Linked DNA regions of Salmonirosea aquatica. The protein of the gene in region 1 interacts with the protein of each later gene in a pairwise test. Links are inferred from orthologs where the notes say so. Each region holds a gene or a part of one and is shown in the gene's direction. Other genes may lie near its edges. The genes, in order: dnaE, GBK04_RS16420 and GBK04_RS20825.

Region 1 (4,386 bases):
GCGATATACGTTTTGCAAAAGACAAGCGACCTTACAAGAAAAATTTTAGTGCTGCCTTCGGGCCGGGGGGCCGACATTCGGGCCGAGTGGATTACTACCTGCACATTCAGCCGGGCAATGAATCGTTCTTAGGAGCGGGTATGTGGAGCCCGGCTGCGGCACAACTCGCTAAGTACCGTCAGGAGGTTGATTACAATGCCGCTGAATTGAAAAAAATAATTCATGCTGAGGATTTTAGGACCTATTTTCCCGAAATCCACGGTGAAAGCATCAAGACTACCCCGAAGGGATTCAGTAAAGACCATCCCGAAATAGAACTCTTGCGAAGAAAAGAATTGTTCTTTTCGCATCGTTTCACTGATAAGGAGGTATTGTCAAAAAATCTTATTCCCGAGGTTCTTAAGGGCGTTACGCTTATCAAACCTTACTGTGATTTCCTGAACTACATCTTCCATGACGAACCGGAAGCGGACACGATAATTACATAAATCATTTCACATAAGACAAAATTCAAAAGTGCAATTCTCACACCTACACTGCCATACCCAATTTTCGCTGCTCGACGGCGCGGCGGATATAAAAAAGCTCTTCAAAAAAGCCAAGGCCGATAACATGCCCGCGGTGGCCATTACGGACCACGGCAATATGTTCGGCGTGTTTGAGTTCGTGGCCGAAGGCAACAAGCAGGGCATCAAACCCATCGTAGGATGCGAGTTCTATGTGGTCGAGGATCGCCGCAAACAGCAGTTTACCAAGGAAAACAAGGATGTCCGTTATCATCAGCTTTTGTTGGCCAAAGACGAAATCGGGTACAAGAATCTGGTGAAACTCTGTTCGTTGGGTTTCATTGAAGGCATGTATGGCAAGTACCCCCGCATCGATAAGGAACTGGTATTGAGGTACCACGAAGGGCTCATTGCCACCACTTGCTGCATCGGAGCGTCGGTTCCCAAGGCGATCTTGAAAAAAGGCGAGGAGCAGGGCGAGAAAGAGTTCAAGTGGTGGCTCGATGTGTTCGGGGAAGATTATTATGTGGAATTGCAGCGCCACGACATTCGGGAACAATTGATTGTCAACGAGGTACTGGTCCGATTTGCCCGGAAGCATAATGTAAAGATCATTGCTTCCAACGATTCACATTATGTTGACCAGGAAGATTGGAATGCCCACGATATCTTGCTGTGTATCAATACGGGTGATAAAAAAAGTACCCCTTCGGCCAAGGATTTCGACGACGAGGTAGGTATCCCTAAAGGATCTCGTTTCGCCTTCTACAACGATCAGTTCTACTTCAAGAACACCAGCGAAATGCTGACCCTGTTCCATGACCTGCCCGAGTCGCTGGACAATACGAACGAAATTGTCGATAAGATCAAGAATCTGGAGCTGAAAAAGGATATCCTGCTGCCCAATTTTCCGATTCCTGAACAATTCAAAACCCATACCCTGTCCGAGATGTCGGGCAAAAAGGAACTGACGGCCGATGTGCTGAACCAGTGGGAGTACCTCAAACACCTGACCTTCGAAGGTGCCCGGAAAAAGTACGGTACTATCACCGCCGAGATCGAAGAACGTCTGAATTTTGAACTGCAGACCATCCGCAGCATGGGATTTCCGGGGTACTTCCTCATCGTAGCCGACTTCATCGACGCCGGGCGGAAGATGGGCGTATTCATCGGGCCGGGCCGGGGATCGGCGGCGGGTTCGGTGGTGGCTTACTGTACGGGAATTACGAATATCGATCCAATCAAGTACGATTTGCTGTTCGAGCGTTTCCTCAATCCCGACCGTATTTCACTCCCCGATATCGACACTGACTTTGATGACGAAGGTCGGCAGAAAGTGATTGATTATGTGGTAAAAAAATATGGCTACAATCAGGTGGCACAGATCGTCACCTACGGTACCATGGCGGCCAAGTCGGCCATTAAGGATGTGGCACGGGTCATGGACTATCCGCTTTCCGATGCCAATGCGCTGGTGAAGTTGGTACCCGACAAGCCCGCTTACAACATGACCCTGAATCGCATTTTCAATGCGCCATTGGATGGGGACATGAGCCTGATGAAAAAAGAAGGCATCACGTACGACGAGATGGAAAACGTCAAGAAAATGCGGGCGGCAGCGAAAGGAAAAGATATGGCCGCCCAGGTACTTCAGGAAGCACAACGCCTCGAAGGTACCGTACGCAACACGGGCATCCACGCGGCAGGAATCATCATCGCCCCCAGTGATTTGACCGAAATCATCCCGGTCGCTACTTCCAAAGAATCAGAGTTTTTGATTACCCAGTATCAGGGGAAAATCATTGAAGATGCCGGGGTAATCAAGATGGACTTCCTGGGCTTGCGAAACCTGACCATTATTAAAGAAGCGCTTCGACTGATCAAGCAAAATCACGGTATCGAGATCGAGATTGATGAAATTCCGCTGGACGATATGAAAGTGTACGAGCTTTTCCAGCGGGGTGAAACCAATGCGATTTTCCAGTTTGAATCGGACGGCATGAAGAAGTACATGCGCGATCTGGTACCCGACCGATTTGAAGATTTGATTGCCATGAACGCCCTGTACCGTCCGGGGCCGTTGGCGTACATTCCCAACTTTATCCGGCGGAAGCATGGCCTCGAACCCATCGAGTACGATTTACCTGAGTTAGAGGAGTATCTGGGTGATACTTATGGCATCACGGTGTATCAGGAGCAGGTGATGTTGTTGTCCCAAAAACTGGCCGGGTTTACCAAAGGGCAGGCCGATACCCTGAGGAAGGCCATGGGGAAAAAGCAGATCGAAACCCTGAACAAATTGAAGGGTGACTTCATGAATGGCGGTGAAGAACGCGGCCTGGACAAGAAAAAACTCAACAAGATCTGGACTGATTGGGAAGCATTTGCGTCCTATGCCTTCAACAAGTCACACTCGACCTGTTACGCCTTCGTGGCCTATCAGACGGCCTATCTCAAAACGCACTACAAGGCCGAGTATATGTCGGCGGTATTGACAAGTTCGTTGGGAAACATTGATAAAATCACCTTCTTTCTGGAAGAATGTAAAAGTATCGGCATACCTGTTTTGGGGCCTGATATCAATGAATCGGACCGGCAGTTCAATGTCAATAAGCGCGGTGAAATCCGATTTGGACTGGCGGGTATCAAAGGTACCGGCGATGCGGCCGTAGAGTCGATCATTTCTGAGCGAAGCGAAAACGGTCCCTTTGCTGATATTTTCGAATTCATGACCCGCATCAATTTGCGGACGGTCAATAAGAAAACCCTGGAAAGCCTGGCTTATGCGGGTGCTTTTGATTGCTACGAAGACCTACACCGGGCGCAGTTCTTTGAGCAGGAAGCAGGGGAGAACACCAATTTTATCGAAAAACTCATCAAGTACGCTAACAACTACCATGCAGAAAAAGAATCGGCCCAAGCCTCGCTTTTTGGGGCATTTGGTGGAAACGACGCCCTGATGGCTAAACCTAAGGTACCCGATGTGGAAGCCTGGGGCGATCTGCAAAAACTCCGCCACGAACAGGAAGTGGTGGGCTTTTATATTTCGGGCCATCCCCTGGATACCTTCCGGATGGAAATGGACAATTTCTGCACCTGTACCCTGGATAAGGTGTTGGAGGTACCCGAGGAAATGAATCATCCTGTCTATCTCGGTAAGGAGATAAACATCGCAGGCATCGTGACGAGTGTGCAGGAACGGATGTCCAAGCGGGGGAGTCCCTTTGTGATTTTCAAAATCGAAGATTATCGGGGCTCGCTTGAAATGCTACTGGGCGGCGATGACATGGTACGTCTTAAGAATTACCTGCAGATAGGTAGTTTTCTGTACATCAAGGGTAAAGTGCAGAGTCGGTACTATAATGAGGATCAGTTTGAGTTCAAGATCATCAACATCCAATTGCTCACCGAAATACGGGAAAAAATGTGCAACGAAGTGAAGATGAAATGCTCGCTGGATACCATAGATACTCGGTTTGTGGAAACACTCAACGAAACCCTGAAGGTATATCCCGGAAAATGCGCATTAAGTGTGTCGGTGATTGACCCGGAGAGCCGGGTGGAGTTACAAATGGTTTCCCGGACCTATCGCGTAGATGCTTCCAATGAACTCTTCAATAGTTTGAAATTACTGGAGGGTGTGGAGTTCTCGCTCAATTGATTGAAGGCCTGGCGTGACAGGAACTTTTGCGGGGAGGGTTTGGGTTAATACTCTAAACAGATATATCAATTTTAGAAATTACAATTATGGCAAAAGCACTCGAAGTGACCGACAGCAGTTTCGAAGAACTAATTCAGGGAGATAAACCCGTACTCGTGGATTTTTGGGCCGAATGGTGCGGTCCCTGTAAGATGATCGGACCCGTAGTGGAACAACTGG
Region 2 (3,095 bases), 2.0 Mb from region 1 along the record:
GCAGGCAAAAAGCGTATACCTCAACAAAGCCACTCAGATACCCGTCCAATCTTTTCAAAAAAAACTCAAAGTTGCCTTCATGGGCGAAAAGCTTCCCGCTGTCGATCGTCCGGTTATAGATATGGTAGAAACACTCATCTTCGAATTCGACGAAATAATGCTCGGTTTTAGCCATACATACTTTTGAGGTATAGGATTTGAGATTTGACAACTTTTTAAAAGTTGTCAAATCTAATGGAAACCAGCCAATGCGCTACATCCTCGGCGGATCAGTGCGTTAATTCTCAATCTATTCAATGTATCCAAACGACTATCAAATTTCCTTATAGTGTACAAGCCAACCCTATGGGGTCGCACTATTCCTTCTGACCATGATTAACTACCACAACAAACGCTTCCGCCCGGTCCAGAATACTGAAAACGGCGAAACTTCGGCGGAAACGATTTTCCTGTACCAGCAGGAAGGCACCCTGCTTACTTCTGAATATGCTGGCGGAAAAATAAAAAAAGGCCACCTGATCGGACTGGTCGACGAAGCGGGGAACATCGATATGCGCTACCATCAGGTTAACGAGCAGGGTGAACTGATGACGGGTACCTGCCAGTCGAAGCCCGAAATATTGTCCGATGGGCGGATTCGACTGCACGAAACCTGGCGCTGGACGTCCGGTGATTGTTCGCAAGGGCAGTCTGTTATTGAAGAGATCCGGTAACCCCAGCCAAGTAATTACGGTACACATAGGGGTACCTTGAACTCAAAAATCTTATAATTCATATCTCATAACTCATATCAAAATCTTACCTTTGCGGGCAATTTGTTGATACCGTTTCAATTAACTTAATTTTTTATTGCAATGTCCGCAGTAGCAGAGCAAACCCAGTTGTTGGCCGACCGCATCAATGCCCTCGAAGAATCTTCGACCCTGGCGATGACCAAGAAAGCCCGTGAATTGGCCGCCGAAGGCCACAAAGTCATCAGCCTGAGCGTTGGTGAACCCGATTTCAAGACTCCCGCCCACATTTGTGAGGCTGCCAAGAAAGCCATCGACGATGGTTTCCACGGCTACTCGCCGGTGGCAGGGTACCCCGACCTGCGCAAAGCCATTGCCGACAAACTGAAACGCGACAACAACATAGACTGGAAACCCGAGAATATCGTGGTATCTACGGGCGCCAAGCATTCCCTGGCCAATGTCATTCAGGTACTGGTCAATCCCGGCGACGAGGTACTGATTTTTGCACCGTACTGGGTAAGCTACTCGGAAATGGTAAAACTGGCCGAAGGCAAATCGGTGATCGTGGATGGTACCTTCGAGAATGACTTCAAGGTGACTCCCGAACAACTCGAGGCGGCCATCACGCCCCGCACCAAGATCGTAATGTACGCCTCGCCCAACAACCCGACGGGGTCGGTGTACTCGGAGGCCGAACTGCGGGCTTTGGCGGCGGTCATCGAGAAACATGAAAATATTTACGTGCTGGCTGACGAGATTTATGAATATATCAATTTTACGGACGAAGGCCATTTCAGCATGGGGTCTATTCCGGCGCTGAAAGACCGCGTCATTACCGTCAACGGCGTAGCCAAGGGCTTCGCCATGACCGGCTGGCGGATCGGCTTTATCGGAGCCGCCAAGTGGATCGCCGAAGGTGTGGAGAAATTGCAGGGTCAGGTAACGTCTGGTACCAATTCCATCGCGCAGAAGGCGGCCGTAGCGGCCTTCAATGGTACCCTGGAGCCTACCAGAGAAATGGCCGAAGCCTACGCTCGTCGCCGTGATTTGGTGGTAGGGCTTTTAAAAGAAATTCCGGGCTTCAAAGTCAATGTACCCCAGGGAGCTTTCTATGCCTTTCCGGATGTGAGCTACTATTTCGGAAAATCCGACGGCAAGAATCTTATCAAGGATTCGGACGATTTCTCGCTGTGGTTGCTCAACAATTCGTACGTATCCACCGTAGCCGGGTCAGGATTCGGAGCACCTAATTGCATTCGGATTTCTACTGCGGCCTCTGATGAAGCTCTGACCGAAGCCGTGCAGCGGATTAAGGAGGCGGTAGCTACCCTAAAATAGCGGTAGCATACGAGCCTAAACAGTAGACCATTCCTGATGCCAAGGCCCCGCAAGAGTTCGCTGCGGGGCCTTGTCTTTGGTGAGAAATAAAGTGAGACGCCGCAGAACGAATCAAACTTTGCGGTTTCTGCTTCTGTTATAGAGAAGTAAAAACAGAAGCAAATCTCCTATTGGTACCAACCGGTACGTTAGCCCAAAATCGCCGATCGTCGGTTCAAATTTTAGAATGAGCAAATATTATTTTTTAAAGGTAAAAGAGGTCATACACGAAACGCCCGATGCCGTTACCATCCATTTTTGGCACCCTTTCAACGAAGTAATCAAATACAAGCCGGGACAATTTCTGACGCTGCTCCTGCCTCAGGGCGATACCAAAATCCGCCGTTCCTACTCCATGTCGAGTTCGCCCTACACCGATGTATCGCTGGCCGTTACGGTAAAGCGGCTCCCGGGTGGTTTCGCGTCGGAGTACCTTACCTCGACGGTAAAGGAAGGTGACGTACTGGAAGTCATGGAGCCGCTGGGGCACTTCGTTCCCGAACTCGACGCAGACCAAAAACGTAGCGTTGTATTAATTGGGGCTGGAAGCGGCATTACGCCGCTGATTTCCATTGCGAAGTCGGTGCTGATGGTGGAGCCCGAGAGCGAGGTGTATCTACTCTACGGCAATCGGAATGAGAACAGTATTATTTTCAAGAACCAGCTGGATACTCTGAAAGCCAAATACGGTGAACGGTTCCGGTTGGTTTATACCCTGAGTCAGCCTTCCGCGGCGTGGGCGGGCGAAAGCGGGCGTTTGAATAAATCCCAGATTCTGAAAATAATGGAAGGGCTACCCAAGCCACCTCCCGCCAGGACCGATTACTACCTCTGTGGCCCCGACGACATGATGGAAGAGGCCAAACGGGCGCTGGACATTCTGGCCGTACCCGCTGAGCGCGTTCACAAAGAAAGTTTCCTTACCGCCACCACTGCCAAAGCCCACGGTGACGTGACCGAGGTACCCTCAGAAAGCGGTGCTGA
Region 3 (3,084 bases), 970 kb from region 1 along the record:
ACTCAAATGATTCCATCCATAACATGGGGGTACCATGGGCACCCCCACTATAGTACAGCAGGCCGCTGTCGCGGGGTTGGCCCAGTTTGGGCGGCCATTGCAGTTCACCCCATTTGAATTCCAGCCGCAAATGGTAATTTTCAAAATCGGCCAGGGTATTGATGCCCCCGAAGGTTTCGCCCGAAATGCGCAGAGCCGGCTCACCATCCACTTTCACCACCGAGAACACCCGATTGGGATCTTTGTTCAGTCCAATGGGAACCCTTTTGGCCGATTTATCCTGGGTATAAGGCGCATCCAGGTAGGTTTCCCAGCCTTTCAAATTCTTACCATTGAAAAGGGACGTCCACTCTCCACGGCTTTTCGAAGGTTGGGCCGAAAGCGTAAGGCTTGAAAGCTGGATAATGCTGAACCAGAGAAGTAGCGATTTCATAAATAAGGGTAAGGAATGAAGGCAGCAGACCCGGAAAAAATGGGATCATATCATGGAAAAGGGTGCTTGAATCCTGAAAATACTCACTCAAAAGAAAGTATGCCGCTCAGATGCCCATTCTTTAACTCCTGAGAAGCATGTTTCTGAACCATGCTATGCCATTAAAAGCCAAAACCTCAGCCTCAGACGCATCATGCCAGTTTACTCTAAATTGAGAGGCCGGAGCATGAACATTAGTTTGAAAATCCCCCCTCCGGCCGTAACTTGCAGGCATGGATCATTTCGTTGTATCAGCCCGCAAGTACCGTCCCATCACCTTCGATTCAGTGGTAGGGCAGTCGCACATTACCACCACGCTTAAGAATGCCATTCGCACCAACCACCTGGCGCAGGCGTTCCTGTTTTGCGGGCCCCGTGGCGTAGGCAAGACGACCTGCGCGCGTATTCTGGCCAAGACTATCAACTGCCAGAATCTCAGCGATGACATCGAACCCTGCGGTGAATGTGATTCCTGCGTCAGCTTTCAGAATAACGCTTCGTTTAATATCCATGAACTCGATGCGGCTTCCAACAATTCAGTCGACGATATCCGGAATCTGATCGACCAGGTAAGGTACCCCCCGCAAACGGGCAAGTACAAGATTTACATCATTGATGAGGTACACATGCTCTCGCCGGCGGCATTCAATGCCTTTCTGAAAACACTCGAAGAGCCGCCGAGCTACGCTATTTTTATTTTGGCGACCACGGAGAAGCACAAGATCCTGCCGACCATTCTGTCGCGCTGTCAGATCTTCGATTTCAACCGGATACGTACCACCGACATTGCCGATCATCTGGCGCACATCGCTCAGAAAGAAAACATCGTCGCCGACCGTGAGGCACTGGAACTGATCGGACAAAAGGCCGATGGCGGACTGCGCGACGCCCTTTCCATGTTCGACCTGAACGTGACGTTCTCCCCCACCAACGAACTGACATACGCCGATGTGCTGGAAAACCTGCATATCCTGGATTACGACTACTACTTCAGGATCACGGATGCGCTGTTGAAAGGTAGCATTGCGGAATCACTGCTGCTGTTCGATGAAATCATCCGCAAAGGCTTTGACGGACATCTGTTCGTGGTAGGTTTGCTCGAACACTTCCGAAATCTGATGGTGTGTAAAGATCCTATCACCGTATCGTTGCTGGAAGTGACGGAAGCCGCCCGCACCAAGTACCTGGATCAGTCCCATCGGGCTACTCTGAGTTTTCTGCTCTCGGCGCTGAGTGTGGGAAGTCAGTGCGATATCCACTACAAAACTTCGAAAAACCAGCGGCTGCATGTGGAGCTATGTCTGATGAAGCTCGCCAAACTACCCGACTTGCTGGCGCTGCAGACACTTCCCACGACCAACGGACAGGCGGCCGAAGCCGAAAAAAAAAAAGTTGAGTCACCCGTTGCCCTGACGACCGAATCGGATGCGCCGGCATATGGGGCCAAGGTACCTACCCCCGCTACGCCCTCGGCTCCTCCAGCTCCCGCCGCCCCCAGCCGTCTGCGTAGTACGGCGCACATTGCCCCGGCTGCCGTAGGCGCTGCCACTTTGCCCGGAACGGACACTAAATCAGCGGCTTTGCCCAAGCCCTCGGCAACCGAGCCGGTCATCTTACCGGACAAGCTCCCACTCACCCTGGATAACGCGGTACATTTTTGGCAGGAGTTTGCGGAAAAGCGGCGTATCGAGCGTAACTCTTCCACCGAAGAAGTGACCCTCAACAGGGATTTTGCGCTCGAAAACCAGACTATTAAAATTGCTTTAGACAACGATTTGCAGAGAGATACCCTGACTGCCCTTCGAAACGACTTGATCTGGTATTTGCGGGAAAGACTGGATGCCCCTACCCTCTCACTGGACTTCCGGGTAGCTCCGCAGGAGGTGAAGCGGATGCCCTATACGGCACAGGAAAAATTCGCTTACCTGGCTGAGAAAAACCCCCATTTACAGGTACTTAAGGAAGCTTTGGGACTGGATACGGAGTTTTAAATTCAGTGGACAGTGAATTCCCTGTTGGCTATTCCTGATGCTCTGCTTTTCCTGAAAAGTAATGGTGTAGGTTTAGTACCTGCGGAATCAGGGCATATTCCAGGCCATTCTCAATCACAAAATCAGCCAGTTGCAGGCGGGCTTCATCCGTGATCTGCCGGGCTATAATCGCCCTAATTTCCGTTTCGGAGCGATGTGGGTCGCGCAGTTTCGTACGCTCAATGCGCAGCTCCACCGGCGCATCGACCACCACTACATAGTCCAGCGTATTCTTATCGCCTGCTTTGTTCATCAAGGCCGCTTCACGAACCACATAGGGTTGTTGGGCGTGAAGACGAAGCCATTGGTCGCTATCGGCAAAAACCCGCGGATGAATGATTTGATTGAGCTGTTGCAATAGTACAGGCTCAGTGAATACCCGCGATGCCACGTATGTCCGATTGTAGGTACCTTCGCTGGTGTAAGAATCCGGACCGAGCAGCGCAATTACTTCCTGCCGGATGATGGGGTTATGCTCAGCCAGCCAATTGGCCCGTTGATCGGCAGCATAAATGGGAATGCCCAGGCATGCAAAAATCCGGCACACTACGCTTTTACCTGAGCCAATGCCGCCTGTGACAC

What was found.
Region 2: the proteins of dnaE (region 1) and GBK04_RS16420 interact in binary tests that used the Escherichia coli proteins (3 or more experiments, as listed by UniProt). The link is inferred for Salmonirosea aquatica from one-to-one orthologs.
Region 3: the proteins of dnaE (region 1) and GBK04_RS20825 interact in binary tests that used the Escherichia coli proteins (3 or more experiments, as listed by UniProt). The link is inferred for Salmonirosea aquatica from one-to-one orthologs.

What each region holds. Positions count from the first base shown.
Region 1 is NZ_WHLY01000002.1:5,746,145-5,750,530, reverse strand. What follows is about bases 137-4,367. They hold dnaE (DNA polymerase III subunit alpha), read left to right. Parts: upstream 137-516; coding sequence 517-4,167; downstream 4,168-4,367. Other genes in these bases: trxA (thioredoxin), read left to right, coding at 4,254-4,367; GBK04_RS24770 (DUF2461 domain-containing protein), read left to right, coding at 137-488. In the rest of the region: more of GBK04_RS24770, read left to right, coding at 1-136; more of trxA, read left to right, coding at 4,368-4,386. UniProt on the Escherichia coli protein: DNA polymerase III is a complex, multichain enzyme responsible for most of the replicative synthesis in bacteria. This DNA polymerase also exhibits 3' to 5' exonuclease activity. The alpha chain is the DNA polymerase catalytic subunit.
Region 2 is NZ_WHLY01000002.1:3,702,376-3,705,470, forward strand. What follows is about bases 24-2,963. They hold GBK04_RS16420 (pyridoxal phosphate-dependent aminotransferase), read left to right. Parts: upstream 24-854; coding sequence 855-2,072; downstream 2,073-2,963. Other genes in these bases: GBK04_RS16410 (transposase), read right to left, coding at 24-175; GBK04_RS16415 (avidin-fold protein), read left to right, coding at 372-713; GBK04_RS16425 (2Fe-2S iron-sulfur cluster-binding protein), read left to right, coding at 2,299-2,963. In the rest of the region: more of GBK04_RS16410, read right to left, coding at 1-23; more of GBK04_RS16425, read left to right, coding at 2,964-3,095. UniProt on the Escherichia coli protein: Shows aminotransferase activity with methionine and histidine as substrates, and to a lesser extent also with phenylalanine.
Region 3 is NZ_WHLY01000002.1:4,779,121-4,782,204, reverse strand. The notes cover bases 156-3,084. They hold GBK04_RS20825 (DNA polymerase III subunit gamma/tau), read left to right. Parts: upstream 156-705; coding sequence 706-2,463; downstream 2,464-3,084. Other genes in these bases: coaE (dephospho-CoA kinase), read right to left, coding at 2,492-3,084; GBK04_RS20830 (3-keto-disaccharide hydrolase), read right to left, coding at 156-433. Also shown: more of GBK04_RS20830, read right to left, coding at 1-155. UniProt on the Escherichia coli protein: Part of the beta sliding clamp loading complex, which hydrolyzes ATP to load the beta clamp onto primed DNA to form the DNA replication pre-initiation complex.